2 regions of the Dysosmobacter welbionis genome follow, and region 2 is predicted to be linked to the other one. Evidence: predicted binding sites of a transcription regulator. Region 2 holds the regulator's gene; the other holds the start of a gene.

Region 1 (16,067 bases), 730 kb from region 2:
TCTGGAGGAAATTTCTTTTATAAATTCGCCGGAAATACTGGATTTTCCCAAGATATTTGTTATAATAAAAAATACGAACGAACAAGGAGGAGAAAACCCATGGATTTTCCGCAGCGCGCCGTGTTTTTTCTGGAAGAGGACTCCTCCCTCCCGGCGCACTCCAAACCGCTGATGCTGGAAGCCGTGTTATTTTGCCCGATCCTAAAATGGATGAGTGACAAGCTGTTGGCCGACGGCGTGCAGCGGTTTTTTGCTGTCTCCAGCCCCCGCTTTGCCCAGGAGGTCCGCGCCTGCTTCCCGGAGGACGCAGACGTGACCATCTCTGAGCAGCACAGCGAGCTGCTGGACTTTTTGAACACGCCGGACCCGGTGGCCGTGTTTGTCCGGGCCGCCCTTCCCATGGAGGAGGCGGGCCCCGGCTTTGTCTACGGCGCCGCCGGCTACGAGCTCCAGGCGGTCTGGCAGGAGAAGATGACCAATGCCGTCTCCGCGGCGGAGCTGATCCCCGGCTGGGTGCCGGTTTTCAGTCTGGAGACCGTGGCCGAGCTGGAGCCCCTGCTCCGGGAGCGGATCGTCCGGCGGCACATCCGCGCCGGCGTCCGGGTGCTGGACCCGAACGCGGTGTATATCGACCCCCGGGTCACCATCGGCCGGGGGACCATGCTCCTGCCCGGCACCATCCTGCGGGGGGAGACCGCCGTCGGCTGCGGCTGCACCATCGGTCCCAATGCCGTGGTGCGGGATTGCGTCATCGGCGATGAGACAGAGATCAATGCCTCCCAGGTGAACGAGAGCACCATCGGCAGCCGCACCCACGTGGGGCCCTTTGCCTACGTGCGCCCCGGCTGCGCCATCGGGGATGACATCAAGGTGGGCGACTTTGTGGAGGTGAAGAACTCCGCCATCGGTGACGGCACCAAAATCTCCCACCTGACCTATGTGGGGGACAGCGACGTGGGCCGCAAGGTCAACTTCGGCTGCGGCACCGTCACCACCAACTATGACGGCGTGAAGAAGTACCGCTGCACCATTGAGGACGGCGCCTTCATCGGCTGCAACACCAATCTGGTGGCGCCGGTGACTGTGGGCGCGGGTTCCTATATCGCGGCGGGTGCCACCATCACCAAGGATGTGCCCGCGGACGCGCTGGCCGTGGCCAGGGCCAAGCAGGAGAACAAGGAGGGGTGGGCCAAACGGCGGCGGAAGCTGTACGGGCAGGAGCACTGATGCTCCTTCGGCTGATCGATCCTACTGACAGAAACCAAGAACATTCAGAACATAGAAAGAGGGCGTTCAAACAATGATTTCTCACGGCAAGGACATCAAGGTGTTTTCCGGCAACGCGAATCCGAAGCTGGCGGAGGAGATCTGCAAGTTGATGGGAACCAAACTGGGCGAGGCGGAGGTCGGTACCTTCTCCGACGGGGAGATCTTCGTCTCCCTGTACGAGACGGTCCGCGGCAGCGACGTGTTCGTGGTCCAGTCCACCTGCACCCCGGTGAACAACAATCTCATGGAGCTGCTCATCATGATCGACGCACTGAAGCGCGCCTCCGCCGGCCGCATCACCGCGGTCATCCCCTACTACGGCTATGCCCGGCAGGACCGCAAGGCCAAGGCCCGTGACCCCATCACCGCCAAGCTGGTGGCCAACATGCTCACCGCCGCGGGCGCGGACCGGGTGCTGACCATGGACCTGCACGCCTCCCAGATCCAGGGCTTCTTCGACATTCCTGTGGACAATCTGGCGGGCAACCCCATCTTTGTGGACTACTACGCCAAGAAGTACGGCTCCGAGTGCGAGAACATGATGGTGGTCTCTCCCGACGTGGGCTCTGTGTCCCGGGCCCGGGCCTTTGCCCAGAAGCTGCACATGAATCTGGCCATCGTGGACAAGCGCCGGCAGAAGGCCAACAGCTGCGAGGTCATGAACGTCATCGGCGACGTGCGGGACAAGGACTGCATCCTCTTCGACGACATGGTGGACACCGGCGGCAGCCTGTGCAACGCCGCCAAGGCCCTGATCGAGGTGGGCGGCGCCAAGAGCGTCCAGGCCTGCGCCTCCCACGGCGTGCTCTCCGGCCCGGCCATTGACCGGATCAACGACAGCGTCATCACCGAGCTGGCCCTGCTGGACACCATCCCCGCCATTGATCCCAAAAAGAGCAGCAAGATCAAATACCTGCAGGTGGCCCCCATGTTTGCAGAGGCCATCGAGCGTATCTACCAGGAGATCTCCATCTCCAAGCTGTTCCGCTGAGAAGCGGCGGAGCTCCGGCATTTCTGCGTATCAATAATGGACTGGTCAAGGCGGGGAAGGGAACTTTCCCGCCTTGGCTGACGTTGCAAAGGAGTTTTTTTCATGCTGTTAGGCGCCAAATCCGCCGCCGTGGACTGGCTGGTGGTGGGCCTGGGAAATCCCGGGGCCAAGTATGAGCACACCCGCCACAACATGGGCTTTCTCACCGTGGACCTGCTGGCGGAGCAGGCGGGGGTGAAGCTGAACAAGGTCAAGTTCAAATCCGCCTATAACATCATCCCCTTCGCCGGGTCCAAGTGCCTGGTGATGAAGCCCCAGACGTATATGAACCTCTCCGGCGAGGCGGTGCGGGAGGCAGTGCAGTTCTACAAGATCCCTGCCGACCACGTGCTGGTGATCTATGACGATGTGTCATTGCCGGTGGGGAAGCTGCGGGTGCGGCCCACCGGCTCCGCTGGGGGGCACAACGGCATCAAGAACATCATTGCCCACCTGGGGACCCAGGACTTCCCCCGGATCAAGATCGGCACCGGCGCGCCGGGCGAAGGGGGCGACATGATCGACTGGGTCATCGGCGTGCCCTCCCAGGCGGAGCGGAAGGTGTTGGTGGAGAGCTTCCGCCGGGCCATCGACGCGGCGGAATGTATCATTGAACATGGCTGTCAGAAGGCCATGAATGACTTCAATTGAATGAGGGCCGTCCAATAGGGCGGCTCGCCGCGCCTCTTTTTGCCGCCGGGCATGGCGCCCGGTAAAGGGGAATACACTAAGGACGGATCCATTTTCCCGGATCGTGCCGGTGGATATGACCTGGGTGGGAGAATCATGTCCATCCGCTTTACAGCCCCTGCCTCCAAACAGGCGCCGGGCGGAGAACGCCCACCGGGCCATGCGCCCGGAAGCGGCCCGGCGCCCAGAGAGTCTTCCCAATTTTTCATGTTGACAAGGACCACATCCTATGGAACAGTTTCTGAGACAATTGCAGACTATCCCCGAGGCGGCGGAGCTGATCCGCCGGGTGGAGGAGGGCGGCTGTCCCGCGGCGGTCAGCGGCCTCCAGCCGGTGCAGCGGGCCTGCGTGGGCGCGGCGGTGGCGGCAGCCTGCGGCCGTCCGGCGGTGTTCCTCTGCGGGGACGAGCGGGAGGTCCAGGTCCTCTCCGCTGATCTGGAGACCCTGACGGGCCGCCGCCCCGTGACCCTGCTTGGCCGGGAGTGGCAGTTCCGCCCCGGGGCCGTGGGTTCTCGGGACTGGGAGCGGAGCCGTCTGGCGGCGCTGTACGCCCTGGCCCAGGGGGACGCGCCGGTGGTGGTGGCCACCGCGGACGGCCTCATGGCCCGGACCCTGCCGCCGGAGACCCTGCGGTCCCTGGCCATCACCCTGGAGGTGGGGGGGCAGGCAGAGCTGGGCGCGCTGGCGGAGCAACTGCTCTCCGCCGGGTATACCCGGTGCGAGCAGGTGGAGGGCGTGGGCCAGTTCGCCCTGCGGGGCGGCATTCTGGACGTGTTCTCTCCCCTGATGGACCAGCCGGTGCGGTGCGAGTTTTTTGACGATGAGATCGACTCCATGGGCGCCTTCGACCCCGGCACCCAGCGGCGGACCCGGAACGTGTCCTCCGCCCGGATCCTGCCGGCGGCGGAGGTGCTGCCCCACTGCGCCCCCGGAGGCCTGCCCGGTCTTGCGGACCAGCTGACCGCCCTGGCGGAGAAGCTGGCGAAAAAGCAGAAGACGGAGGCCATCGTCCAGACGTTGCGGGAGGACGCGGAGCGGCTGCGCAGCGGCGCGGCCCCGGGGGCGGCGGACCGGTATCTGGCAGCCATCTATCCGACTGTCACCGCCGGGGTCCACTACCTGCCTCCGGACGCGGTGGTGTTCCTCAGTGAGAGCGGCCGGGTGGACGAGCGGGTGAAGAACACGGTCCTCCAGCAGAAGCAGGACGTGGAGGCGCTGCTGTCCGCCGGGGTGCTGGCGGGGGAGTACGCCCATCTGACCCTCACCGCCGAGGAACTGTACGCCGCGCTGGAGGACTTCCCCGTGATCCTGGAGGACTCTCTGCCCACCTCCCGGCACCCCCTGCGGCCCCGGGGCCTCCTGACCATGAATGCCAAACAGCTCAGCTCCTACGGCGGCAGCCTGGAGACCGCCGTCACGGATCTGGAGCACTACCGCTCCTCCGGCAGCGCGGTGCTGGTGCTCTGCGGTGGGGAGACCCGGGCGAAGAATCTCCACCGGCTGCTGGAGGAGAAGGGCATCCCGGCCACCCTGGATCTAAGCGGCGCCGCCATGCCTGCGGCGGGGGAGGTGCGCCTCTCCCTGGGGGCCCTGTCCGCTGGCAGCGAGTGGCCGGCGCTGAAGCTGGCGGTGCTGACAGAGGGCCAGCTGACGGCCCCGGCCATGCGCAAGCGCCAGCGGGTGAAGAAGGACTCCAACCGGCAGAAGCTCCAGTCCTACACCGACCTGTCCCCCGGAGACCTGGTGGTCCATGAGCACCACGGCGTGGGCCGGTTCGTGGGCATCCAGCGGATGCCGGTGGACGGCGTGGAGAAGGACTACATCAAGATCGACTACGCCGGCGGGGACTGCCTGTACGTCCCCGTGACCCAGCTGGATCTGGTGAGCAAGTACATCGGCGGAGGCGAGGACACCGAGCGCACCAAGCTCAATAAGCTGGGGGGCGCCGAGTGGACCCGGCAGAAAACCAAGGCCAAGAAGGCCGCCAAGGATCTGGCCAGGGGCCTCATCGCGCTGTATGCCGAGCGGCAGAAGCGGCCGGGCTTCGCCTTCTCCCCGGACTCCCCCTGGCAGCGGGAATTTGAGGAGTCCTTTGACTACACCGAAACCGACGACCAGCTGCGGTGCATCGCGGAGATCAAGGCGGACATGGAGAAGCCACGGCCTATGGACCGGCTGCTATGCGGCGACGTGGGCTACGGCAAGACGGAGGTGGCACTCCGGGCCGTGATGAAGTGCATCCTGGACGGGAAACAGGCCGCCATCCTGGTGCCTACCACCGTCCTGGCCCAGCAGCATTACGCCACCGCTGTCAGCCGGTTCCGGGACTTTCCGGTGAAGATCGAGGTGCTGTCCCGCTTCACCCCCGCCAGGGAGCAGAAGCGGATCCTGGAGGCCGCCAAAAACGGCGGCGTGGACCTGCTGATCGGCACGCACAAGCTGCTGCAGAAGAGCATGGCGTTCAAAGACCTGGGCCTGCTGGTGATCGACGAGGAACAGCGGTTCGGCGTCACCCACAAGGAGCGGCTGAAGGAGATGAGCCGCCAGGTGGACGTGCTGACCCTCTCCGCCACTCCGATCCCCCGGACGCTGAACATGGCACTTTCGGGCCTGCGGGACATGTCCACCCTGGAGGAGCCCCCGGCGGACCGGCAGCCGGTGCAGACCTATGTGCTGGAGCACGACTGGGCCATCATTGAGGATGCCGTCCGCCGGGAGCTGGGCCGGGGCGGCCAGGTATACTACCTCCACAACCGGGTGGAGAGCATCGACGCCACCGCCGCCCGGCTCCAGAAGATGCTGGGGCCGGAGGTCCGTATCGTCACCGGCCACGGGAAGATGACGGAGCAGGAGCTGTCCTCCGTCATGCAGGCCATGGTGGACGGGGAGGCGGACATCCTGGTCTGCACCACCATCATCGAGACCGGCATCGACATCCCCAACGTGAACACGCTCATCATCGAGGACGCGGACAAGATGGGGCTGGCCCAGCTCCACCAGATCCGGGGCCGCATCGGCCGCAGCGCCCGGCGGGCCTACGCCTATCTCACCTACCGCCGGGGCAAGGTGCTGCAGGAGACCGCCGCCAAGCGGTTGGCGGCCATCCGGGAGTATGTGGAGTTCGGCTCTGGCTTCAAGATCGCCATGCGGGACCTGGAGATCCGGGGCGCGGGGAACCTGCTGGGGCCGGAGCAGTCTGGGTATCTCATGAGCGTAGGCTACGACCTGTACCTGAAGCTGCTGGAGGAGGCCGTCCTGGAGGAGCGTGGCGAGGAGAAGCGGATCGAGACGGAGTGTGCCGCCGACCTGACGGTGAACGCCCATATCCCGGACCGGTACGTCCCCTCGGCGGAACAGCGGATGGACCTGTACCGCCGCATCGCCGCCATCCGCACGGACGAGGACGCCTCGGATCTGCTGGACGAGATGCTGGACCGCTACGGCGAGGCGCCCAAGTCCGTTCTGGCCCTGCTGGACGTGGCCCTGCTGCGTTCTGCCGCGGCCAAGGCCGGCGTGTCCGATATCTCCCAGAAGGGCAGCCTCCTGCGGCTGCAGCTGGGAGTGTTCCACCCACAGGCCCTGGTGGCGGTGTGCGGCCACGCCAAGTACCGCCAGCGGCTGACGCTGGCGGCGGGGGAGATCCCTGCCCTCACCCTGAAGCTCAAGCCCGGGGAGGATGTGCTGGAGGCCGCCCGGGACCTGGTGGAGGACCTGAAGCTGGCCGCGGAGGAGGCCGCGGGCGGGACCCCGTAAGTTTCATCATGTTTTTGCCATGCCCCGCATAGGATGGTGGCGGTGGGACGTCCCCCGCCTGTCCTGTGCGGGGCGTTTCCACGGAATCTGCGAGGAATGACAAAGGAGAACCGTGATGAAACGATGCATCGCTTTTTGCCTGGCCCTGGGGGCCGCCATCTCTCTCACCGCCTGCGGGGGCGGAGACACAGAGGGGGGACTTCTCTGCGAGGCGTCCGGCATCCGTCCGGACACTGTGCTGCTGTCCGTGGACGGGCGGGACGTGTCCGCCCAGCGATACCTCTACTGGCTGGCCTACGCCTGCGACTACATTGCCGACTACTACGACAGCGGGGAGGGGATCCAGTGGGGGGACACTGTCTCCGGCCAGAGCCTGGAGGATTACGCCAAGGACCAGGCGCTGCAGAACGCCGCCCTGTACGCCACAGTGGAGACCTGGGCGGAGGATTACGGCTGCACCCTCACCGACGAGGACCGGACTGCCATGGACCGGGAGTGGGCGGCCCGGGCGGCCCAGTACGGCGGGGAGGAGGCCTATCTGGCCGTGCTGGCCCGCATGGGGCTGGACCGGGCGGAAGCGGAGGCCATCTCCGGGGACTACTATCTCTACGAGCACCTGTACGACCTCTACTGCACGGAGGGCAGCGAGCTGGCCCCCGCGGAGCATGACCTGGAGACCTTTGCCCAGGAGCAGGGCTACCTCACCGTGGACCACATCTGGCTCTCCACCGCCGCCGCGGACCCGGCGGACGCGGAGGCCGTGGCCGCCTGCCGGGCCAGGGCGGAGGAGGCCTTTTCCAAGCTGAACGGCAGCGCGGACCCTGCCCATGACTTTGCTGTCCTGGCCGCCACTTACAGCGATGAGACGGACCGGGACCAGCATCCGTCCGGATACACCTTCACTGTGGGGGACGGCACGCTGCCCGCCGCCTGCGAGGAGGCGGCCCAGGCCCTGGAGGAGGGCCAGTTCAGCGGCGTGGTGGAGGCGGATGACGGCTTCTACCTGATTCTGCGCAAGCACGTGGACCTGGAGGCCGTGGCCCCGGACTACTTCGACGCCCTGCTCCAGGCTGCGGCGGACAGCGCGGACATCTCCACCACCCGCACCTATGCGGACCTGGATGTGAGCCGGTTTTACGACGAGCTCATCGCCGCCCGGGCGGAGCTGGATGCCTCCGGCGGAGAGGTTGCCTGATGGGTGTTTGTGCCAATTTTGGCAAAATGACGAAATTCGCAGAGGTTTTGATAAAGTTTTAACAAATTTTCGAATTTCACAGAAATTTGCATTGACGGGGCAGGAAAAACCCAGTATAATCAAATCAGCAAGCGGTTGGTGTATGAGCATTTGTCAAAAATTTGGCAATCATGTTTTTCTTTTGACAAACTCTCGCCGCCACCCTCAACTTGTGATTGGCGTCTGCGGCAGCGCCTGACGAAGAGCCGTCGGAGCTGCCAATCCCATATTTTTATAAAAACGGAGGAAGATCATGAAAGAGCTCTATGTTGTGAATTGCTGCAGAACCGCGATTGGTTCCTTCGGCGGCGCGCTGAAGAACACCCCTGCCGTCGATCTGGGTGCCATCGTCATCAAAGAGGCTCTGAACCGTGCCGGCGTGAAGCCCGAGCAGGTGGATGAGGTCATGTTTGGCTGCATCCTGACCGCCGCCCAGGGCCAGAACGTGGCCCGCCAGGCCTCCATCAAGGCCGGCATCCCCTATTCCGTCCCCGCTTACACCGTGGGCATGGTCTGCGGCTCCGGCATGAAGTCCATGATCGAGGGCGCCCGCTCCATCCTGGCCGGCGACGCCGACGTGGTTGTCTGCGGCGGCACTGAGAACATGAGCGCCGCTCCCTACGCCGTTCCCACCGGCCGCTACGGCGCCCGGATGGGTCACACCCAGATGATCGACACCATGATCAAGGACGGCCTGTGGGACGCCTACAACAACTATCACATGGGCACCACCGCTGAGAACATCGCGGACATCTGGGGCATCACCCGCAAGGAGATGGACGAGTTCGCCGCCTCCTCCCAGCAGAAGACCGAGGCCGCCCAGAAGGCTGGCAAGTTCGAGGCTGAGATCGTCCCCGTGCCCGTGAAGGTCAAGAAGGACATCGTGGAGTTCAAGGTGGACGAGTTCCCCCGTGCCGGCGTGACCGCCGAGGGCATCTCCAAGCTGAAGGGCGCCTTCCCCGTGGGCCCCGAGTCCCCCAATCCCCAGGTGGTCCACACCTTTGAGCCCACCGGCATCCAGGAGACCGACGACAAGGGTCAGCAGCGCGTGACTGCCGCCAACGCCTCCGGCATCAACGACGGCGCCGCCGCACTGGTGCTGGCCTCCGGTGAGGCTGTGGAGAAGTACGGCCTGAAGCCCATGGCCAAGCTGATCGGCTGGGGCCAGGGCGGCGTGGATCCCAAGATCATGGGCGTCGGCCCCGTGCCCGCCTCCCGTCAGGCCATGACCAAGGCCGGCGTGACCATCGACGATATCGACCTGGTGGAGGCCAACGAGGCGTTCGCCGCCCAGTCCATCGCCGTGGCCCGTGAGCTGGGCTTTGACATGAGCAAGGTCAACGTCAACGGCGGCGCCATCTCCCTGGGCCACCCCGTCGGCGCGTCCGGTGCCCGGATCATCGTGACCCTGCTGCACGAGATGCAGAAGCGGCCCGAGGCCAAGAAGGGCCTGGCTACTCTGTGCATCGGCGGCGGCATGGGCGTTGCCACCGTGTTCGAGAAGTGCTGAATTGATCTTCCGGCAGAGCACCGTCTCCGCTGGATGTGAAAAGGCGTCCCCGGCCATTAGCCGGGGGCGCCTCTTTTTTTGTGCCGGGAAGCGGCGTGCCGCAGGGCCGCCATCCAGCAGAACGGCAGGAGGACGAGGGTATAAAAGCGCCTGGAGGCGGCCTGAGAGGATGCCCCAGCAGTTTGCGGATCGCACATCAGCCGGAGTTTTTGCAGGGACCGCGCTATGAAAGGCACCTGGCAGCCGCTGGAATGCGGTGGAACGGATAAGAAGGCCGCTGTAAGCCGAAAACTGGCTTACAGCGGCTGACTTGGCACCCCTGACCAGACTCTAACTGGTGGCCTACCGCTTAGGAGTACGGCGTACCATTTCGTAAATTGTTCATATCATATCTTCCCGTGTTGTTTCTTCGCAAATTGTGCTGCCTGGAGGCAGGTCAATTTGCACAAATTCCCCTGAAATATGCTGCCTTACAACGGCTTTTCAAATGTCGTATTAGCAAGGTATTAGCAGGAACCCCTTGTGACAGAGGGCTTCCAGGGGCCGTTTGAAAATGCTATTAGCAAGGGAGGATCATTTTATGAGCACCAACGAAAAAGGGATGCCCCAAAGCAGAACATACACCGTGAATGACATCGCAGCCATTCTCGGTATCGGCCGCGCCTCGGCCTATAAACTAGCCAACTCCGGAGCGTTCAAGACAATCCGCATCGGCAACATGATTCGCATCTCCAGAAAGTCCTTTGAGGATTGGCTAAAGGCAGAGGGGCTGGACGACGAAACGGAATAAGTGCTTAAACTGCCGCAGGCTGTTAGTCTGCGGCAATTTAATATAGTAGACAATTTAAAAGGACCTGGTTTTTTAGCTTTGCAGTATTGAAATATCTGCAGAAAATCTATCAAGTTTTGCGCTTTCTTGATGTAACTCTCTGCGAGCCGCTCTTAATTTTTCTTCTATGAGTGCAAGTTTTTCTTCGGCACTCTCTTTTTGGCGCACAGCATATTCCACCTTTTCCGCTGAATAGCGCCGCAAATTCGCTTGGCGGTTAAACAGTGCTTTTCTCGCTTTTGATATTAGAGAAAGAATTTTGATTTCGTCTTTATTCCAAATCGTCAAAATTATTATGAATATTGAAATTACAGCCGTAATAATGCCTAATACTTCAGAATAATTTGTGCCAATGTAAACTGCAAGTCCTATTGCTATTAACGATGCTATTGTTATTATTATTTTTAACCCTAAAATTTGTTTGTTGACAGACTTATCAATTGCATCTTTTACCTGATCTTGTTCACTCAGAAATTCAGAAACATCTTCTATCTCTTTCTTTACGTCCGTTCTATCTTTCTCTAATACCTCAACATTCCGCTGGCACTCAAAAATAATCCTTTGTTGTTTAGCTTTTGCAAGTTCAAACTCTGCCGTTTCGTTTTTCCTTGTTAAATTATCAATTTCTTCTTGGCGCGATATGCTTCCTTCCGTATATGCACTCTGACGAATTTCCTTTAGAATTTCTAGCGGTGTGGAGTCTATAATCTTATCAGAAGCATTTGCCGTTAGTTTTCCGAGAATTCTTTGAGCAACAGGGCTAACTTTCAAGAAATAGCATTGCTCCGGAGTAATATCACCTTTTTTCTCCAACTTTATTAGCGCATCATTTAATTTTTTTGTAACATCATTAGAAGGTCGAAATGCAGCATATGCAGCAGAAACCAGCCGGGGCCTATTAATCGAAGATAGTGTAGACGGGCTATTAAACCAGACAAGAGTTCCCCATTTAATGTCGGTCATAACGGTTGGTATAAAGAAATCCTTTGATCCAGCAAATTCTAGAGAAATCTTATATCCAACCCGTGCCAATGATCTATTTCCGGTGATAAAAATGTTTTTGACCTCATTTAGATGATACGGAACAACTGTATTGTTTTTATGTTGAGTAAAGAAAATGGATTTAGCATCTTGGTTAATACTATAATCCTTATCATCAATTTGGACATCAGGGTTCGATTCTTTGTATTCCGAGACAATCATTTCTTTAATAATTGCTTCTGTCGGAGTCTGTATATCTTCCACTTTGGGATATGGCATATTGTCTATAACGATATTAAAATCTTCTTTTAAGCGAGTTCGTACATTACAAGAGAACTCATCAATTTCATCTATGCTCCACTGATTGCGTACAAAGAAATAAGTTGCTTCAGAAGAAAGCGTTGCATCATAATTGGGATTGTTAATCCACGACTTTGAACCTTCGATGATGCCGATCATTTCGCTAACGGTATGATCATATACCTTGACATGCATGCCTAGTTTTTGGATATTTCTGACAAATAGTTCATAGCTATCAGCACGGTCAGAGCTATCAATACCAAATAGCTTAAACAGTAAGCCAGTATCCAAATACACACATGCGTCCTTAGCTGTATAAGATTGAGGAGATTCACAATATGCAAAGACTTCCGACAATGCTAGGCCAATGGTATAATCGTTCAAATAGTCCAAAATGTCGGCCTGACCTGTTTCTTCACAATGGACCAAAAAAGCTGCAAACAAATAATCGTCTTTGACTTCTCTTAACACCCTTCTATCTACTTTAGTTTTAATGCCATATCGCTCAATAAATGCAAGTATTTTGTCACCCATATCTTCATCAGAAGAATAGATGTTATACTCTTGTTGCAAAAAAACTTTGAATCGAGCAAGGATTTCTCGATATTTTTGGTCTGTTTTTTCAACAATATCCATAAAGTCCTCTTCATCAATATGGGCATAGTCAGGGACAAACTGATGTATAGAGGAATTATATGTTAGAAACCCAAAGTTAATACATGTAGAAAGAATTGTTTGCATTGGATGATAGGGAACTGAAAAGCCATAATAGGCTTTGAAATCTTTACATAGAGTGTCTATATCGCATGTTTTGTATCTATTTCTCTGTATGAGAGCCGCAATCATTCTGGCATAAGCGTGGAGTATATCTTCTCTAGAACAGGAACTTAGAGCAGCATAGCAGGCTATTGTCGAAAATGAGCTCATGGCTGTTACCTCTCTGTATCTATTTTGGGGTAAATTTCATTTTAAAGTATAAATCCAATTCAGGTAAATTTCAATTCTATGAGTATTGATTTCTGACATAAATCGACTTTCCTTGTAAATCTCAAGAACAGAGCAGTTTAAAGGTCATAGGTTTAGTCCTATGGCCTTTTTTCATATCCATTTGTATCTTTGTATCATTTATTCTGGCTCTGAGATTACCACAACGATATTCTGATTACCAAGTCAAAACTGACACGAAAGGAGTCGAAAATCCCATGTTTTTTCTCCCACAGTCAGCCGGAAGTCCCCGCCCATAGGTTTTCCTCTCCGGGGTATCCGGGCGGCATAGATACCGCCTTTCTCCCAAAAACGAACACTTTTCCAAACCGCTGAAAGGAGGTGATAACATGGCGGTATTTCGCATTGAAAAAACCCGAGACTACACGGTGATGTCCAACCACCACCTGCGGAATGCGGGGCTGTCGCTGAAATCCAAAGGGCTGCTCTCCATGATGCTGTCCTTGCCAGAGGACTGGAACTACACCACCAGAGGCTTGGCCAAAATCTGCAAGGAGGGTACGGACAGCATCGGTTCCGCCCTGAAGGAGCTGGAGCGGGCCGGGTACATAGTCCGCAATCGGCTCCGGGACAGCAAGGGCAAGATCGTGGATGTGGAGTATGTCATCTACGAGACACCCCATCCCCCGGACACGGGCCAGCCGTGTGAGGATGAGCCGGATACGGCTTGTCCAAATACGGAAAACCCGGATATGGATAACCCATGTCTGGAAAACCGGCCGCAATTAAATAAAGAGAAAAGAAATCCTGAAGAACAAAATACTGATTCATCAAGTACGGAAGGATCAAATCCAATCCAATCAAGCCCCCAAACCCCCGCAGGGGCCAACCGGACCGGACGGGACTGGATGCGGGAGCGAGAGAGCTATCGGGAACTGATTCTGGAGAACATCGAGTATGACTATCTATGCCGGGATGACCGGCTGGATCGGGATATGCTGAATGAGCTGGTGGAGCTCATGGTGGATACCGTCTGTTCCCGCAGGGAGACGATCCGCATTGCCGGGGACGACTACCCGGCGGAGGTGGTCAAATCCCGATTTCTGAAGCTGAACAGTTCCCACATCGAGTATGTGCTGGACCGGATGCGGGACAACACCACCTATGTCCGCAATATCAAGAAATATCTGCTGGCTGCTCTGTATAACGCTCCGGCCACCATCGACAGCTACTATGCGTCCCTGGTGAACCACGACCTCTACGGCAGCGGAGAAAGGAGATGATAGGTCATGCAGGAAGAAGTCACCCAGCGCACCGTTGCCCTCTGTGTGGAGGCTACAAAGCTCTCCGCCGGGATGCTGCAACAGGCCATGAAAAAAGTGCTGGACGAGATGCAGAAAGGAGTGACCGGCCACAAGACCAAGCTGCACCACGGCAAGCAGACCCTCCGGCAGTTGATGAAGCACAATACCGGCGTTTCAAACATCGAGATCACTGACCAGAACATCCGGGCCTTTTCCGCCACCGCCAAGAAGTACGGCATTGACTTCGCGCTGAAAAAGGACACCAGCGGCGAGATACCCCGCTACCTAGTGTTCTTCAAGGGCCGGGATGCCGACGTTATCACGGCGGCTTTTCGGGAGTTTTCTGCAAAGAACCTGGAGAAAGAGAAAAAGCCCTCCATCCGCAAGGAGCTGGACCAGGCAAAGCAACAGGCCAAAGCCCAACACCGCCAGCGGGAGAAAGTCAAAACCAAAGACCGGGGTGTGGAATTATGACCGACACCTGGAAAAAGGCTCTCTTCCTCAATCTCCCGTATCTGCTGTTTGTCTATCTCTTTGATAAGCTCTGCCAGGCGGTGCGCTTTGCACCCGGCCTTGACGCCTCTGAAAAGTTCCTGCATTTGAGCCAGAGCTTTACGGAGGCGTTTTCTTCTGGGCTGCCCAGCCTGCATCCGCTGGACCTGCTGGCGGGTATCGTCGGGGCGGTCATCGTTCGGCTGGCGGTATACGCCAAAGGGAAAAACGTCCGCAAATACCGCAAGGGCATTGAGTACGGCAGCGCCCGATGGGGCACGGCGGCGGATATTGCCCCCTATGTCGATCCGGTCCCCGACTGGAACATCCCTCTGACCCAGACGGAAAAGCTCACCATGTCCAGCCGCCCGAAAAATCCCAAGTACGCCCGGAACAAAAACATCCTGGTCATCGGAGGCAGCGGCAGCGGTAAGACCCGTTTCTTCGTCAAGCCCTCCCTGATGCAGATGCACAGCAGCTATGTGGTCACCGATCCCAAAGGACAGCTTTTGTCCGAGGTGGGAACCATGCTGCGCCGGGGCGCCCCCAAGCTGGACGAGAACGGAAAGCCCATGCGGGACGCCCGCGGGAAGGTCATCTATGAGCCGTACCACATCAAGGTCCTCAACACCATCAACTTCAAAAAGAGCATGAAATACAACCCCTTCGCCTACATTCGGTCAGAGAAAGACGTCCTCAAATTGGTCAATGTCATCATCGCCAACACCAAAGGCGACGGGGAAAAATCCTCCGAAGATTTTTGGGTGAAGGCCGAGCGCCTTTTGTACTGTGCCCTGATTGGGTACATCTGGTACGAGGCGGAGCCGGAGGAAAAGAACTTCCTCACGCTGCTGGAGCTCATCAACGCATCCGAGGCCAGAGAGGATGACGAGGAATTTCAGAGCCCGGTTGACCTGCTCTTTGCCAAGTTGGAGAAAGAGCACCCGGACCACTTCGCCGTGAAGCAGTACCGCAAATTCAAATTGGCCGCCGGTGTTGTATGCTCTAAAAGACTTCTTAATCAAGCAGTTGGGAAGTCTCTTAGAACACACAACCCAAAATCGAAGAAAGGAGCGCAAGTTATGAGAAAAAATGAGAAAATCACAGCTCTGTACGAACGACTGAGCCGTGATGACTTTGGCAAAGATGATGACCAACAGCGTGAGAGCAATTCCATTTCCAATCAAAAGGCTATGTTGGAGGAGTTCGCCGCACGGCAGGGCTTTACAAACATTGTCCATTTCACGGACGATGGTATTAGTGGTACTTGCTTTGACCGTCCCGGATTTTTAGCAATGATGAAAGAAGTGGAAGCCGGGAATGTGGAGTACCTGTGTATCAAGGACATGAGCCGCATGGGTCGTGACTATCTGAAAGTCGGTCAGATTATGGAAATCCTGCGTCAGCGTGGCGTTCGCCTTATCGCCATCAATGACGGCGTGGACAGTGCCAGAGGGGACGATGATTTTACCCCTTTCCGCAACATTATGAACGAATACTACGCCAGAGACACCAGCCGTAAAATCCGTTCCACTTTCCAGTCCAAAGGCAAGTCCGGCAAGCACCTCACAGGCACGGTCATTTACGGCTATCTTTGGAACGAAGCCAGAGACCAATGGTTGGTTGACCCCGAAGCCGCCGAGGTGGTCAAGCGCATCTTTGCCATGACGATTGACGGCTACGGTCCGTATCAGATCGCCAGCAAGCTGAAAGAAGAAAAAGTCCTCAT
Region 2 (16,067 bases):
ATCCCCCGTCCTTTGGACGGGGGGTAATTCTTCGATGGCAGCTCATTTTTGTTGGACAGCCCCGACAAACGCCTCAAAAATTTTCCTGCTGGACTCTTCCTGCAGGGACATCTCCGGATGCCACTGGACGCCCCAGACAAAGGTCTTGCCGGGCAGATACATCGCCTCGATGAGGTCATCTGTGCTGCGGGCCATTTCTACGAGACTGGGGGCTAAACTCCTGATCGCCTGGTGGTGACAGCTGTTCACCTCCAGTTCCGTCTTTCCCAGCAGAGAGGCCAGAGGCGTCATCGGCCATATATGCACCGTGTGGGCCATCCGGTCGTAGGGCGGCTTCATGGAATGCCCGATCTCTGACGGGTGCTCCGTGGGCAGGTCCTGATAAAGGGTTCCGCCCAAGGCTGCATTTAGGAACTGAATACCCCGGCAGATGCCCAGGATGGGCTTGTCCCGCTCCAAAGCCTGTCGGAGTAACTCCTGCTCCAGAGCGTCCCGGGCAGGGCACAGCTCGCCGCAGAAGGGCTCCATGGCCTCCCCGTACAGCTGGGGATCGACATCCTGCCCACCAGTAAAGAGAAAACCATCGCAGAGATCCGCGAGCTGGGCAATATCCGCCCCATTGGTTGTCAGCGGCAGGATGACGGGGATGGCACCGGCTTCCTTCACTCCTTCCAGATACCCCGGCAGCATCCAGTAGGACTTCTTTTCCTCGTCCCACAGGGGCGTTACCCCGATGATGGGTTTCTCCATAGTTCATCACCTCTGATTGATAAAAGCAAAGAGGCACTCGAAATTCGAGTGCCTCTTTGCACGTGGTACGCCCGACTGGATTCGAACCAGCGGCCTTCAGAGTCGGAGTCTGACGCGCTATCCAACTGCGCCACGGGCGCATACCTAAACTATGTTCTATTATAACACGGGATTTTCAAAATTGGTAGTCAAATAGTAGTCAACGGAAACAGAATTTTTTCTCTCTGCCCGTTAAAACCAAAGACTCCCAACGCTTTGCGCCATCTCTCAACTGAACGAGCCTGAAATGTCGGAGTCTGACGCGCTATCCAACTGCGCTACAGGCGCATACATCAACATCTTCTTCAAACAGCTTATTTAGTATACCAACATTTTTCCGCTTTGTAAAGCTTTTCTTGAAAAAATTTTTCTCAAAAAGATTGTTAAAAAAATTGACAAGTCCCTGATTTTGGTCTAAACTTAATTGAGAATGATTTAACAAATAGCAAGGAGTGACTTATATGCGAAAGGAAAACATCTCCGACGCCGTGATACGGCGTCTGCCCAGATATTACCGCCAGCTCACAGACCTCTGCAACCGCGGCGTCGTGCGCATCTCCTCACACTCCCTGGGGCAGGAGATGAACATCACCGCCTCTCAGATCCGCCAGGATTTCAGCTGTTTCGGTGAGTTCGGCCAGCAGGGCTACGGCTACAATGTAGAAGAACTGCGGGCCGAGATCGGTCATATCCTGGGCGTGGACAACAACCACCACCTCATCATGATCGGCGTTGGCAATCTGGGCCACGCACTGCTGCAGAACTTCCCATTCTCCCAGAGTGGGTTTACGGTGGACGCAGCCTTTGATGTCTCCCCCGCCGTGATCGGGACTGTGGTGAATAATGTGCCGGTATACGCCATGTCCGAGCTAGATCACTTCCTACAGGACCACCCGGTGGACGTGGTGGTGCTGACCATTCCCCAGTCCGTGGCCCAGGACACCGCCAGCCACCTCATCAATCTGGGCGTCAAGGGCTTTTGGAACTTTACCAACATTGAGCTCAGCAGTCAGCTCCCGGATGTGCAGTTTGAGAACATTCACTTCGCAGACAGCCTCCTGACCCTCAGTTACCGCATCGCCAACCGCTGACGCTCCAGCGTGGAAGGGAATCATCTATGACAAGGAAGACCAAGACTGCCCTCATCACCGTCTGCCTCTTACTTACCGTCACCGTTGTGTACGCCTTGGCCGCGGCCGGCGGGGCCTCCGATCCGCTGGCCTCCCTCTCCTATCTCACCGGCACTTTCACCGATGCGGTAGACCAGCGGGTGGAGGAAAAACTGGACGCCTCTGACCAAGCGCTGCTGAACGGAGACGCGGCTCCTTCCGACGGCGGGGCCGCCACGTGGATGGAGACCCGTCTGAAGGCAGGCGACGCCCTGACCGGCTCCACCGGCACGGGCGTCCTGTTGCTGGCGGGCGGTATGCAGGTCACGTTCAACTCCGGCGCTGTGGTGGATGTCACCACAGGGACCATCGTTACCAGTGGCAGTGCCCTTACAGCCAGCCACCGGTATCTGGTGGCTGAGGAAACCACCGCCGTGTTTACCGTCACCTCCAAGACGGCGGTTGTGGATTATCAGGGCCCCTACGCCTTCAGCTACTCCACCAACACGGACTACAACGCCATTGCTGTCGCGCTCAAGACCATGCACCTGTTTCAAGGCAGCTTCACCGGCTACGGAGATGGATATGACCTGGAGGTCGCCCCTACCCGCCTGCAAGCCCTCATCATGTTCATCCGCGTCCTGGGCGAGGAGAATGATGCGCTGGCCTACACCGGCTCCACTCCCTTCACGGACATCACCTCCGGGACCCAGAGCGAGAAATACGTGGGCTACGCATACAGCAAGGGCTACACCAACGGATACTCCGCCACCACCTTCCGGCCCAGCCAGACGGTGACAGCCAGCCAATACATGGAGTTCATCCTCCGGGCACTGGGATACAGCTCCGCGGACAACAAGGACCTCTCCGGCACACTGACCAATGCCTTGACCAATGGCGTCATCACGGAGGGCGAGCTGGCCGCCCTGCAGGGCGGCACGTTCCTCCGTGCGGATCTCGCATACGTCTCCTACTACGCGCTGGATGCCGCGGTGTCCGGCAGCAGGCAGACACTGGGAGACACGCTGATGGACAAGGGCGTCTTCACCGTGCGGGAGAAACAGGCGGCCGACGCACTCGTCACCAGCGGCCGGAAATAAAACCGGAACCCCTTTGCCGGTCCGGCATACTATGGATTGAGACCGGTTCGGTCGGTCTACGATTTCATAGGAGGTTCCGGTATGTGCAATAACGGCTTTGGCGGCGGCAACTGCTGCTGGATCATCATTCTGCTGATCATCATTTGGTGCTGCTGCGGCAACGGCAGCTGGGGCGGCAACGGCTGCGGCTGTGGCTGCAACAACAACTGCGGCTGCAATCCCAATCCCTGCTGCTGAGATTTCATAAGATAACCAGCGCCCCGGGCCAAATGGCCCGGGGCGTTTTCCACTTCGCTGTTTTTTATAGGCGCTTACAGGATCCCCAGGTGCTCCAGAAGAATCTTTCCACCCAGAAGGATCAGGATCACACCGCCGGCGATCTCCGCCCAGCACTGGAGGCGGGCGCCGAAAAAGGTCCCGATCACCACACCCGCCAGGGAGATCACAAAAGTCGTGCAGCCGATGACCGTCACAGCAGGCAGGATGTCCACGTTCAAAAATGCAAACGTGACCCCAACAGCCAATGCGTCGATGCTGGTAGCCACCGCCATCAGCAGCAGCTGCTTATAATCCAGCGTCACACTCACCGCACAGGCCGTCTCCTCCGCCTCCCCTTTCAAAGACTCCCACACCATCTTACCGCCGATGAATGCCAGCAGAAAAAAAGCCAGCCAGTGGTCCAGATGTTGGATGTACCCGGCAAATTGGGCGCCCAGCAGCCAGCCGGCATAGGGCATCAGCGCCTGAAATCCGCCAAAAAACAGCGCAATCACAGCCGCATAGCGCAGATTCAGTTTTGGCATACAGAGTCCCTGGCACACCGCTACAGCAAAGGCGTCCATCGAGAGCCCCACGCCGATCAACAGCAATTCCAAAAATCCCATATTGCCGCTCCCTTATAATACCACCGGCACCGGCTGGTGGATAGTTAAACTGTCCGGCGTCACCAGGCAGTCATAGGCGTACACTTGGACACCCCAGGCAGCTGCCTCCCGAAGGGCCGCACCGAAGGCCGGATGGGTGGCGTCGTTGGGAGAGAAGCGATCCACGCCGTGCATCTGGATCACAAAAAACAGGGTAGCGCCCATTCCCTCCCGGACAGCCCGCTGTAACTCGTGAATATGCTTCACGCCCCGTTCTGTCGGCGCGTCCGGAAATCGGACAACACCGTTTTCCTCCAGGGTAACACCCTTGACTTCCACCAGGTGCAGCCCGGCTTCTGTTGTCAGCGCAAAGTCCAGACGGGACTCTCCATAATGATATTCCGGTTGAATGGACTTTAGATCTGGCAGGAAATGTCCTTGGGCGGCCCACTCCTGAAAAACACGATTTGGGGCCTGCGCATCCATATTGATCAGCAAGGCCCCTTTCTCCACGGCGATAAGGTCATACGCTGTCTTTCTCGCAGAATTTGCGGCCTTTTCCAGATAGACCGCTGCTCCCGGCACCAGCAACTCCCGGCAGCGTCCGGTGTTTTTTACATGGCAGATCTGCAGCCCGTCTTCTGTCTCCACATGAGCGATAAAACGGTTGGGCCGCCGTAGAAATCTTCCTTTGACCACTTGATGATATTGCAAAACGATGCCTCCCATGCGACGAAAAAAGGCCACATCAAACGATGTGGCCTCTCAGTGTTGGCGCTACCTATCTTCCCGGGCCGTCGCCAGCCAAGTATTGTCAGCAGGAACGAGCTTAACTGCCGTGTTCGGAATGGGAACGGGTGGACCCTCGCCCTAATCAGCACCAACTCTATGTCATCCGGTCTTGCCGGAGAACAAACTGTATTATATTGTATTTCGCTTCCCTTGTCAAGAACTTTCGCCCTTGAAAAGTCTGGTGACCCGTACCGGATTCGAACCGATGTTAACGGCGTGAGAGGCCGCTGTCTTAACCACTTGACCAACGGGCCATGGTGCACCTTCACGGACTCGAACCGGGGACCCACTGATTAAGAGTCAGTTGCTCTACCAACTGAGCTAAAGGTGCAAATCCCTTGAGCATGCTTCCCTGCACCCTCAAAACCGAACAATGTGACGCTGCTTTCAGGCTCGCCTGCTTTCTCGTAGGTCAAGCCCTCGGGCTATTAGTACCGGTCAGCTCCATACATTACTGCACTTCCACCTCCGGCCTATCTACCAGGTAGTCTTCCTGGGCCCTTACCCTCTTTCGAGGTGAGAGATCTCATCTTAGGGGGAGTTTCACGCTTAGATGCTTTCAGCGTTTATCTCGTCCGTACTTAGCTACCCAGCTATGCCCTTGGCAGGACAACTGGTGCACCAGAGGTACGTCCATCCCGGTCCTCTCGTACTAAGGACAGCTCCCTTCAAATCTCTTCCGCCCGCAACAGATAGGGACCGAACTGTCTCACGACGTTCTGAACCCAGCTCGCGTGCCACTTTAATCGGCGAACAGCCGAACCCTTGGGACCGAATTCAGCCCCAGGATGTGACGAGCCGACATCGAGGTGCCAAACCTCCCCGTCGCTGTGGACGCTTGGGGGAGATCAGCCTGTTATCCCCAGGGTAGCTTTTATCCGTTGAGCGATGGCATTTCCACTCACATACCACCGGATCACTAACTCCAACTTTCGTTACTGCTCGACCCGTCGGTCTCGCAGTTAGGCTGGCTTCTACGTTTACACTCACTGCACGATTTCCGTCCGTGCTGAGCCAACCTTTGAGCGCCTCCGTTACTCTTTAGGAGGCGACCGCCCCAGTCAAACTGCCCGCCTAACAGTGTCCCCCGACCGGATTCACGGCCGCAGGTTAGAAATTCAGCAATCCAAGAGTGGTATCCCACCGGCGGCTCCACAAGAGCTGACGCCCCTGCTTCCAAGCCTCCCACCTATCCTGTACATGGGTTACCGAATTCCAGTATTAAGCTGCAGTAAAGCTCCATGGGGTCTTTCCGTCTAGTTGCGGGTAACTGGTATCTTCACCAGTACTACAATTTCGCCGGGCGGGCTGTTGAGACAGTGCCCAAATCATTACGCCTTTCGTGCGGGTCAGAACTTACCTGACAAGGAATTTCGCTACCTTAGGACCGTTATAGTTACGGCCGCCGTTTACCGGGGCTTCAATTCAATGCTTCGCTTGCGCTGACATCTCCTCTTAACCTTCCGGCACCGGGCAGGCGTCAGCCCATATACGTCATCTTTCGATTTAGCATAGACCTGTGTTTTTGGTAAACAGTTGCTTGGGCCTTTTCACTGCGGCCTCTTGCGAGGCTCCCCTTATTCCGAAGTTACGGGGTCAACTTGCCGAGTTCCTTAACAACCCTTCTCCCGTTGGCCTTAGGATTCTCTCCTCATCTACCTGTGTCGGTTTGCGGTACGGGCACCTTAGTATCCATCAGAGCTTTTCTCGCCTCTCAGCATCGCGGACTTCGCTACTATATTTTCGCTCCCTTTCGCCCGGGTCAACCAACGCCCGGGTTCCGCTATCCAAAAGTGTCCCTCTGACTTAAAGTTCGGTGGCTACGGAATTTCTACCGTATGTGCATCGACTACGCCTTTCGGCCTCGCCTTAGCTCCCGGCTTACCTTGGGCGGACGAACCTTCCCCAAGAAACCTTAGATTTTCGGCCATTATGATTCCCACATAATTCTCGCTACTCATTCCGGCATTCTCACTTCCATGCAGTCCACCGCTGCTTCCGCTGCGACTTCACCCCACATGGAACGCTCCCCTACCACTGTCTTACGACAATCCTAAGCTTCGGTTAGATGCTTAGCCCCGTTACATTTTCCGCGCAGAGTCACTCGACCAGTGAGCTATTACGCACTCTTTTAATGAGTGGCTGCTTCTAAGCCAACATCCTGGTTGTTTTCGCAACTCCACATCGTTTTCCACTTAGCATCTATTCGGGACCTTAGCTGTAGGTCTGGGCTGTTTCCCTTTTGACAATGAAACTTATCTCACACTGTCTGACTGCTATGCATCAATTAGCCGGCATTCTTAGTTTGATAGGCGTTGGTAACCTTATCGGCCCCGCTACCATTCAGTGCTTTACCTCCGGTAATCTAACATAACGCTAGCCCTAAAGCTATTTCGGGGAGAACCAGCTATCTCCGAGTTCGATTGGAATTTCACCGCTACCCACAAGTCATCCGCCACCATTGCAACGGGGGTCGGTTCGGTCCTCCATGGGGTTTCACCCCCACTTCAACCTGCTCATGGGTAGGTCACCCGGTTTCGGGTCTATGGCAACGAACTTTACGCCCTATTCAGACTCGCTCTCGCTTCGCCTCCGGCACTGAATGCCTTAAGCTCGCTCGTTACTATAACTCGCCGGACCGTTCTACAAAAAGTACGCCATCACACGTTAACGTGCTTTGACAGCTTGTAAGCACAAGGTTTCAGGTTCTCTTTCACTCCCCTCCCGGGGTCCTTTTCACCTTTCCCTCACGGTACTGCTCCTCTATCGGTCATCAGGTAGTATTTAGGCTTGGAGGGTGGTCCCCCCTGTTTCCCACGGGGTTTCACGTGTCCCGCGGTACTCTGGATTCAGTCGCACGGCCTTCTCTTTCGGATACGGGGCTCTCACCCTCTATGGCGGGCCTTCCCAGACCCTTCTCCTAGATAACTTCCGCTAAATGACTGTCCGCAACCCCGAGGAATAAATCCCTCGGTTTGGCCTCTTCCGCGTTCGCTCGCCACTACTTGCGGAATCTCGGTTGATGTCTCTTCCTCGCCCTACTTAGATGTTTCAGTTCAGGCGGTTCCCTTCCTACGCCTATTTTGTTCAACGCAGGATGACTGGATATTGTCCAGCCGGGTTGCCCCATTCGGATATCCCGGATCAATGGATATTTGCTCCTCCCCGAGGCTTTTCGCAGCTTGTCACGTCCTTCTTCGGCTCCTGATGCCAAGGCATTCCCCTTGCGCTCTTTCCAGCTTGACCTATCGCCGTTCTCACAGCGACTTGTCAGAGAATTCTTGGTTCTCTTTGAGAATTATGCAGGCTTTACAAAGATCGAAATTGTATGTCACCCTGCATCCTTTCGGATGCTGTTCCACAATCAATTTGTTTCCTCTGTGTCTCCACAGAGAAACCTCTCTGTTGCCTTACTTGCTTTTGTCACATTGTTCAGTTTTCAAGGTGCAGATCGCCGTCCGCAAGCTTTCGCTTGTCTCCGGCACAGCTTCCAACCGCTTTTGCAGTCAGATTTGAAGATCCGATCTTTCGATCAGGTCTTCAAATCCAAAGGCAAATCGCCTGGTGGGCCCGAGTGGGCTCGAACCACCGACCTTACGATTATCAGTCGTACGCTCTAGCCAGCTGAGCTACGGGCCCTCGTCTTGGACGAGGTGACGCTTTATTCTCTTGGTGGAGATAGTCGGGTTCGAACCGGCGACCTCCTGCTTGCAAGGCAGGCGCTCTCCCAGCTGAGCTATATCCCCTTCTATCTCCCGGCGTACGCCCTCTAAATTAAACAACGTAACTCTTTTTCCGCTCCAGCTGACCAGGAATTCCAGGCAGAGCTTGCTCTGCCCAGGTCTCCTTAGAAAGGAGGTGATCCAGCCGCACCTTCCGATACGGCTACCTTGTTACGACTTCACCCCAATTATCGAACCCACCTTCGGCCGCGCCCTCCTTGCGGTTAGGCTACGGACTTCGGGTGTTCCCGACTCTCATGGTGTGACGGGCGGTGTGTACAAGGCCCGGGAACGTATTCACCGCGGCATGCTGATCCGCGATTACTAGCGATTCCGACTTCACGCAGGCGGGTTGCAGCCTGCGATCCGAACTGGGACGGCTTTTGGGGGTTTGCTCTGCCTCGCGGCTTTGCCTCCCTCTGTTGACCGCCATTGTATTACGTGTGTAGCCCAGGACATAAGGGGCATGATGATTTGACGTCGTCCCCACCTTCCTCCGTTTTGTCAACGGCAGTCTCGCTAGAGTGCTCTTGCGTAGCAACTAACAATAGGGGTTGCGCTCGTTGCGGGACTTAACCCAACATCTCACGACACGAGCTGACGACAACCATGCACCACCTGTCTCTACTTTCCCCGAAGGGCACCTGATGTATCTCTACTTCGTTAGTAGGATGTCAAGCCCTGGTAAGGTTCTTCGCGTTGCTTCGAATTAAACCACATAATCCACCGCTTGTGCGGGCCCCCGTCAATTCCTTTGAGTTTCAACCTTGCGATCGTACTCCCCAGGTGGGATACTTATTGTGTTAACTGCGGCACGCAGGGGGTCAGTCCCCGCACACCTAGTATCCATCGTTTACAGCGTGGACTACCAGGGTATCTAATCCTGTTTGCTCCCCACGCTTTCGCGCCTCACCGTCAGTTGCCGTCCAGTTATCCGCCTTCGCCACTGGTGTTCTTCCTTATATCTACGCATTTCACCGCTACACAAGGAATTCCGATAACCTCTCCGGTACTCAAGACCTACAGTTTCAAATGCAGTTTGGAGGTTAAGCCTCCAGATTTCACATCTGACTTGCCGGCCCGGCTGCACGCCCTTTACACCCAGTAAATCCGGACAACGCTTGCCACCTACGTATTACCGCGGCTGCTGGCACGTAGTTAGCCGTGGCTTATTCGTCAGGTACCGTCTTCTACTCTTCCCTGACAAAAGAAGTTTACAACCCGAAAGCCTTCTTCCTTCACGCGGCGTTGCTGGGTCAGACTTGCGTCCATTGCCCAATATTCCCCACTGCTGCCTCCCGTAGGAGTCTGGGCCGTATCTCAGTCCCAATGTGGCCGGTCAACCTCTCAGTCCGGCTACTGATCGTCGCCATGGTGGGCCGTTACCCCACCATCTAGCTAATCAGACGCGAGGCCATCTTCCAGCGATAAAATCTTTGACATGCCCGGGATGCCCCGGTCATGCGTCATGCGGTATTAGCAGTCGTTTCCAACTGTTGTCCCCCTCTGGAAGGCAGGTTCCTCACGCGTTACTCACCAGTCCGCCACTAAGCATTCCTATCATTTGGCCGAAACCTCAGTCAAGGGTGCTCCGTTCGACTTGCATGTGTTAAGCACGCCGCCAGCGTTCGTCCTGAGCCAGGATCAAACTCTCTATAAAATGGTATCTAAACGAACCGTAGTCCGTTCAAACCTTCATAGAGCTATTTGTCATAGCTTCATTTCTCCATCCCACCGGTAATTGACTCAACCCAGTGAGACGGCTTTGTCCTTTGGCAAACTCATCTAAATGAGCTCGCCTTCTGGTGCTTCCTTTTCGTTACGTTGTTTAATTTACAAGGTGCACGCCGTTCCCGGCGGAACATTGCTATTATACTCGATTTCATTTCGTTTGTCAAGAACTTTTTTCAGAAGTTTTTTGACATCCGATCCATCTCGTATCAGCAGCAACCTGTTTAGGTTACCACATCTCAGCCTTGCTGTCAAGAACTTTTTTCATTTCTTCCCGGCCCGGCTCATCACCGCGCCGACAGCTTTGTTAGAATACCAAATCCTTCCCCTTTTGTCAATACCTTTTTCCTCTTTTCTCGATTTTTTTCGACCGTCTTCCCACTGACGTGGATTTCGCAGGTTCTGCATGGTTTTCCGCACATTCTCTGCTTTTCATTCTCAGTTCTCGCTGTTATAATAATGTATATACAAGAAGGAGGTGGAAACTTGAGATTTTGGAAAATGAACGGCGCGGGAAATGACTTTGTGATTCTGAACAACCTGGAGGAGCACCTCCCCCTGGAGCAGCTGCCACAAATCGCCCGGACGCTGTGTGAACGGCACATGTCCATCGGGGCGGACGGGTTGATGGTTGTGGATGCCCCCTCCCAGGGCGGAGATTATCGGATGCTGTTCTATAATTCTGATGGCAGCGTAGGTGAGATGTGTGGGAACGGTGCCCGCTGCATCTGCCGGTATGGCTACGAAAACGGGCTGGCCGGAGAGACGCAGACTGTGGAGACCACGGCAGGCATCGTCACCGGCCGGCGGATCGACCAGCGGCTGTACCGCATCCGGCTGAACGACCCCACCACCGTACGACTGGATAGCCCGGTGGAGGCAGACGGCGTGACATACGTCTGCTCCTATGTGGAGCTGGGAAATCCCGGCATCCCCCACGCCGTGGTGCCATACGCCGGACTGCGCCAGGCGGACGAAAACGAGCTGCGGGAGCTGGGCCGGGCTATTCGCTGGAACAAGGTCTTTCCCAAGGGTGCCAATGTGAACTTCTACGAGATCACCGGTGAAGATCTGATTTTCGAGCGGACATTTGAACGCGGCGTGGAGGACTTCACCTATGCCTGCGGCACTGGCACCGGATCTGTGGTGACCGTGCTGACTCTGCAGGGCAAAGTCTCCGGCCACGGCGTACAGGTGGATATGACCGGCGGCCGCTTGGTGATCGATGCGGAGCGGGTCCACTCCCATATCGCCAGCCTTTATCTGACAGGCCCCACCAACGTGGTGTGCAGGGGTGAAGTTACGGATGAGGACCTTATTATAATGTAAGGCCGGAAGGCCATATAGGTCAGCAGCTATTTCAATATGTATTGGAGGAGAGAGAATGAGTACACAGCTGAGCAAAAAGTCTGTTGCCCGGAACTACGCATTTCTGGCCGTCATGCTGGGGGCCATGATCCTGGGCTCCATCGTGGGCTGGATCTTCCCCCAGGAGCTGGATGCGGAGGGCAACGTCATCAGCGCCGGCGCCACGGTGCTGGAACCTCTGGGCACCCTGTTCCTGAATATGATGTTCTGCATCGTGGTGCCCATGGTGTTTTCGTCCATTGCCGGGTCTGTGGCTACCATGAAGAGCCGCAAACGGGCCGGCAAGATCATGGGCACCACCGTGCTGACCTTCGTCATCACCGGCGCCATCGCTGCGGTCATCATGATCGTCATTATGAAGATCTTCCCCCCGGTTCTGGAGCCCTGGACCAACCTGACTGAGGGCGTGGTGGAGGATCCCATCTCCATCCCGGACCTGATCGTGAACTTCTTCACGGTGAGCGACTTCTCCGGCCTGCTCAGCCGCAGCGCCATGCTGCCCCTGATCGTCTTCTCCATTCTGTTCGGCTTCGGCGTAAATCTGGGGCCGGGTCCTGACAGCCTGATTGCAAGATTCCTCACCAGCCTGTCCGAAGCTATGATGAAGGTCGTTCAGCTAGTCACCTACTACGCCCCCATCGCCTTCTTCGGCTTCTTCGCCAACCTGGTGGCCACCTACGGCTCCCAGATCGCTACGGACTATGCCCGGGCTCTGGTGGTGTACTATCCCCTCTGCTTCATTTATATTTTTGTGGCCTTCCCCTTGTTCGCCTGGTTCGGCGGCGGCAAGGGAGCGGTCAAGGAAATGTTCCGGCACATCGCCAAACCTGCCATCACTTCCCTGGGCACCTGCTCCTCCGTGGCCACCATCCCCACCAACATGGAAGAGGCGGAGGCCACCGGTATCTCCAAGGATGTCAGCGAGATCGTGGTTCCTCTGGGCGCCACCATGCACATGGATGGCTCCTGCTTCTCTTGCATTCTGAAGATCACGTTCCTCTTCGGCGTGTTCGGCCGGCCCTTTGACAGCATCGGCGACATGGCACTGATGGTGATTGTGGCCGTGCTGTCCTCCGTGGGCATGTCCGGCGTCCCCGGCGGCGGCTACATCGGCGAGTTCATCATGTGCTCCGTGTTCTTCCCGGACCAGCTGGCCATCGCCTATCCCATCGCCATCACCATCGGAAACCTGGTGGATCCCCCCGCTACCATGATCAACTCCGCCGGCGACTATGTGGTGAGCTTTTTGGTCTCCCGCTTTGTAGACGGCAAGGACTGGTTCCAGAAAGTCCTGGCCAGCCGGAACGCCTGATCTTCCCTTTCGCAAAAAGAAGGACCTGCCGCAGGGCAGGTCCTTCTTTCGTCCTCACAGCTCCTGTTCCTGGGAGCGGCGCTCTTCCCGCTTTGCCTTCACGCTCTGTCCGAATGGTGTGGCGGCGAGACCGCCCAGAGCGGTCTCCCGCAGCTCTACCGGCAGCCGGCGGCCCACGTCGCCCATGCAGTCGATCACCTGGTCCACAGGCACCCGGCTCTCAATGCCCGCCAGGGCCATGTCCGCCGCGCTGACGGCATTCACCGCGCCGATGACGTTTCGCTTGACGCAGGGGACCTCCACCAGTCCCGCCACCGGATCGCACACCAGGCCCATCAGGTTCTTCAGCGCCATCGCCACGGCGTGGCCGATCTGCTCCGGCCCGCCGCCCCGCAGGTCCACCAGGGCCCCCGCCGCCATGGCCGCAGCCGTGCCTACCTCCGCCTGGCAGCCGCCGGAGGCGCCGGAGATGGACGCCCGGTAGCCAACCACCGCGCCGATACCGGCAGCCACATACAGCGCCCGGACGATGGCCTCCTCATCTACAGCGCCCCGGCGGTACAGCGGCACCAGCACAGCCGGCAGCACGCCGCAGGCCCCCGCCGTGGGTGCCGCCACGATCCGGTGCATGCAGGCGTTGGACTCCGCCACGCACAGGGCCGTAGCGATCACCTCCTGCAGATAGGGGCCGCAGAGCGTCTCCTGCTGGGCGGCGTAGTCCCACATCCTCTGGGCGTCGCCCCCCACCAGGCCGCTGACGCTGCGCCGGTCCGCCCGGTAGGTGTCCACGGACTCCACCATGGCCCGCCAGGTGGCGTGCATCTTCTCAAAGGAGGCCTCCGCCGTCACCTGCCGCTCCTCCACGTCCGTATCCCGCACCACCTGCCAGAAGGGCTTCCGCCCCGCCTGGATCTTGTCGAAGATCTCCTGCATGGAATCCAGAGCCATTTCAGTCTTCCTCCTTCTCGTAGTAGGTGGCGCCCAAGACGCCGTAGAGCGCCTGGATACGCTCCAGGGCATCCGCCGGGATCTTCTGGTCCGTCTCCACCACCGTCAGGGCAGCGCCGCCCCGGCGGTCCCGGTTCAGGCTCATGTTGGCGATGTTCACCCCGCTGACGGAGAGCTCATTGAGAATCCGGGACAGCTCTCCGGCCACGTCCTGGTGGCGGACCACCAGGGTGTTGAAGATGCCGGTGAAGCTCACCTCCACTCCATCCAGCCGATCCACCCGGATGCGGCCGCCGCCGGTGGAGGCCGCCTGCAGCTCCAGCTTCCGCCCGTCGGCACTCTCCACCGTCAGCACCGCCGTGTTGGGGTGGGCATCCCGCAGACGGGCCGTGTGGAAGTGGAATTCCAACCCCTGGTTGGCGGCGATCTCAAAGCTCTGAGGAATGCCCAGATCGTCCGGCTTCATCCCCAGGAGGCCCGCCACCAGCGCCCGGTCCGTGCCGTGGCCTCGGCCGGTATCGGCAAAGGAGCCGTGGAGGCCGATGTCCGCCCGCGCCACTTCCGCCCCCAGCAGGGTCCTGGCCATGCGGCCGATCCGCACCGCCCCCGCTGTATGGGAGCTGGAGGGGCCCACCATCACAGGGCCCAGAATATCAAAGATGTCCAGCATAACCGTGTTCCTCCCGGTGATCCGAAATTGCTCTCAGCGTATCACATCCTCCCCGTTTCCGCAAGAAGTTTTCCCGGGAAAGTTGACCTTTCTCCCGCCGTCCTTTATACTGGGAGCAGAAAGGAGCGTGACCGCCATGTCCTCTTTGCTGCTGCGCAATCTGCGGACCATCCTCACCTGTGATGACGGCGACGCCGTGCTGGAGCACGCCGACCTCTATTGCGAAAACGGCATCATCCGCGGTCTGGGCCCAGACCTGCCCCAGACCGCAGACACTGTGATCGACGGGTCCCATTACTGGTGCTATCCCGGCCTCATCAACACCCACCACCACCTGTATCAGGTGTTCTCCCGGAACCTGCCCCAGGTGCAGAATCTGGAGCTGTTCGACTGGCTCACCGCCCTGTATGAGATCTGGAAGGGCCTGGACGAGCAGGTGGTGCGCCTCAGCTCCCTCACCGGCATGGGGGAGCTGCTGAAGCACGGCTGCACCACCTGCTTTGACCACCACTATGTCTTTCCCGCCGGATGCGGAGACCTGATCGGCGCCCAGTTCGCCGCCGCGGAGGAGCTGGGGATGCGGATGTTCGCCTCCCGGGGCAGCATGGACCTCTCCCGCAAGGACGGCGGCCTGCCGCCGGACAGCGTGGTCCAGACGGTGGACGCCATCATGAAGGACTCCGCCCGGGTGATCGAGGCGTACCATGACCCGTCCTTCGGATCCATGCGGCAGGTGGCCCTGGCCCCCTGCTCCCCCTTCTCCGTCAGCGGAGAGCTGCTGCGGCAGAGCGCCATCCTGGCCCGGCAGTACGGCGTCCGGCTCCACACCCACCTGTGTGAGACGAGGGACGAGGAGCACTACACCCTGGAGCACTACGGCGTCCGGCCGCTGGAGTACATGGCATCTCTGGGCTGGACAGGCCCGGATGTGTGGTACGCCCACGGCATCCACTTCAACGACGAGGAGCTGCGGGAGCTGGCCCGCACCGGCACCGGCGTGGCCCACTGCCCCATCAGCAACATGAAGTTGGCCTCCGGCGTCGCCCGGGTGCCGGAGATGCTGGCGCTGGACGTCCCGGTGGGATTGGCGGTGGACGGCTCCGCCAGCAACGACGGGTCGTCCCTGATGGAAGAGCTGCGGGTGTGCTACCTGCTCCACCGGCTGACCTCCAGCGAGAAGGCCCCCTCCGGGTATCAGGTGCTGAAGATGGCCACCCGGGGCAGCGCCCGGCTGCTGGGCCGGGAGGACATCGGGCAGCTGGCCGTGGGCAAGTGCGCGGACTTCTTCCTGGTGGATTCCCGCCGACTGGAGCTGGTGGGCGGCGCGTACAGTCCCGCCGACGTGCTGGCCACGGTAGGCCTCCGCGGCCCGGTGGACTACACGGTGGTGAACGGCCGGGTCGTGGTGAAGGAGGGGCATCTCGTCACCATCGACGAGGAAAAAACCGCCGCCGATGCCCGGAATGCCTGCGGGGCGTATCTGGCAAAGGCGTAAAAAGAGCCGCTGCATCGGTTGATGCAGCGGCTCTTTTCTATTTATAAATTATAAAGGAGCGGTTGTTCAATTCCGGATTTCAGTCTCGTCCGCCCGCATCAACTGGATATACCGCAGCAGATGGCCACACTCCGCCTCTTGCAGACGTCTGACCTCGTGGAGCAGCGC

Evidence for each region. The regulator Rex, encoded in region 2, represses fermentation and respiration genes when NADH is low (regulators of the CRP and FNR family bind a similar motif). The targets are predictions, from matches to a motif close to ATTGTTAANNNNTTAACAAT.
Region 1: EIO64_RS11935 (acetyl-CoA C-acetyltransferase) is a predicted target of Rex. The motif match lies at 7,985-8,004, and genes of this name have one in related genera.

What each region holds. Positions count from the first base shown of each region.
Region 1 covers NZ_CP034413.3:2,256,110-2,272,176, forward strand. Annotated here, with positions in the region: gene EIO64_RS11905 (hypothetical protein) at 1-172, shown strand, start outside; gene EIO64_RS11910 (glucosamine-1-phosphate N-acetyltransferase) at 211-1,227, shown strand; gene EIO64_RS11915 (ribose-phosphate pyrophosphokinase) at 1,301-2,260, shown strand; gene pth (aminoacyl-tRNA hydrolase) at 2,363-2,950, shown strand; gene mfd (transcription-repair coupling factor) at 3,219-6,743, shown strand; gene EIO64_RS11930 (peptidylprolyl isomerase) at 6,859-7,938, shown strand; gene EIO64_RS11935 (acetyl-CoA C-acetyltransferase) at 8,231-9,487, shown strand; gene EIO64_RS11940 (helix-turn-helix domain-containing protein) at 10,068-10,277, shown strand; gene EIO64_RS11945 (coiled-coil domain-containing protein) at 10,350-12,233, opposite strand; gene EIO64_RS11950 (DUF6017 domain-containing protein) at 12,932-13,825, shown strand; gene EIO64_RS11955 (PcfB family protein) at 13,832-14,320, shown strand; gene EIO64_RS11960 (DUF4368 domain-containing protein) at 14,317-16,067, shown strand, end outside.
Region 2 covers NZ_CP034413.3:2,988,197-3,004,263, reverse strand. Annotated here, with positions in the region: gene EIO64_RS15730 (gamma-glutamyl-gamma-aminobutyrate hydrolase family protein) at 43-750, opposite strand; tRNA gene EIO64_RS15725 (tRNA-Arg) at 814-890, opposite strand; gene EIO64_RS15720 (redox-sensing transcriptional repressor Rex) at 1,251-1,880, shown strand; gene EIO64_RS15715 (S-layer homology domain-containing protein) at 1,907-2,998, shown strand; gene EIO64_RS15710 (hypothetical protein) at 3,080-3,235, shown strand; gene EIO64_RS15705 (manganese efflux pump MntP) at 3,310-3,882, opposite strand; gene sfsA (DNA/RNA nuclease SfsA) at 3,895-4,575, opposite strand; rRNA gene rrf (5S ribosomal RNA) at 4,631-4,746, opposite strand; tRNA gene EIO64_RS15690 (tRNA-Glu) at 4,833-4,907, opposite strand; tRNA gene EIO64_RS15685 (tRNA-Lys) at 4,909-4,984, opposite strand; rRNA gene EIO64_RS15680 (23S ribosomal RNA) at 5,062-7,899, opposite strand; tRNA gene EIO64_RS15675 (tRNA-Ile) at 8,216-8,292, opposite strand; tRNA gene EIO64_RS15670 (tRNA-Ala) at 8,324-8,399, opposite strand; rRNA gene EIO64_RS15665 (16S ribosomal RNA) at 8,505-10,035, opposite strand; gene dapF (diaminopimelate epimerase) at 10,593-11,435, shown strand; gene EIO64_RS15655 (dicarboxylate/amino acid:cation symporter) at 11,491-12,786, shown strand; gene sdaAA (L-serine ammonia-lyase, iron-sulfur-dependent, subunit alpha) at 12,841-13,734, opposite strand; gene sdaAB (L-serine ammonia-lyase, iron-sulfur-dependent subunit beta) at 13,736-14,404, opposite strand; gene EIO64_RS15640 (8-oxoguanine deaminase) at 14,541-15,899, shown strand; gene EIO64_RS15635 (helix-turn-helix domain-containing protein) at 15,966-16,067, opposite strand, start outside.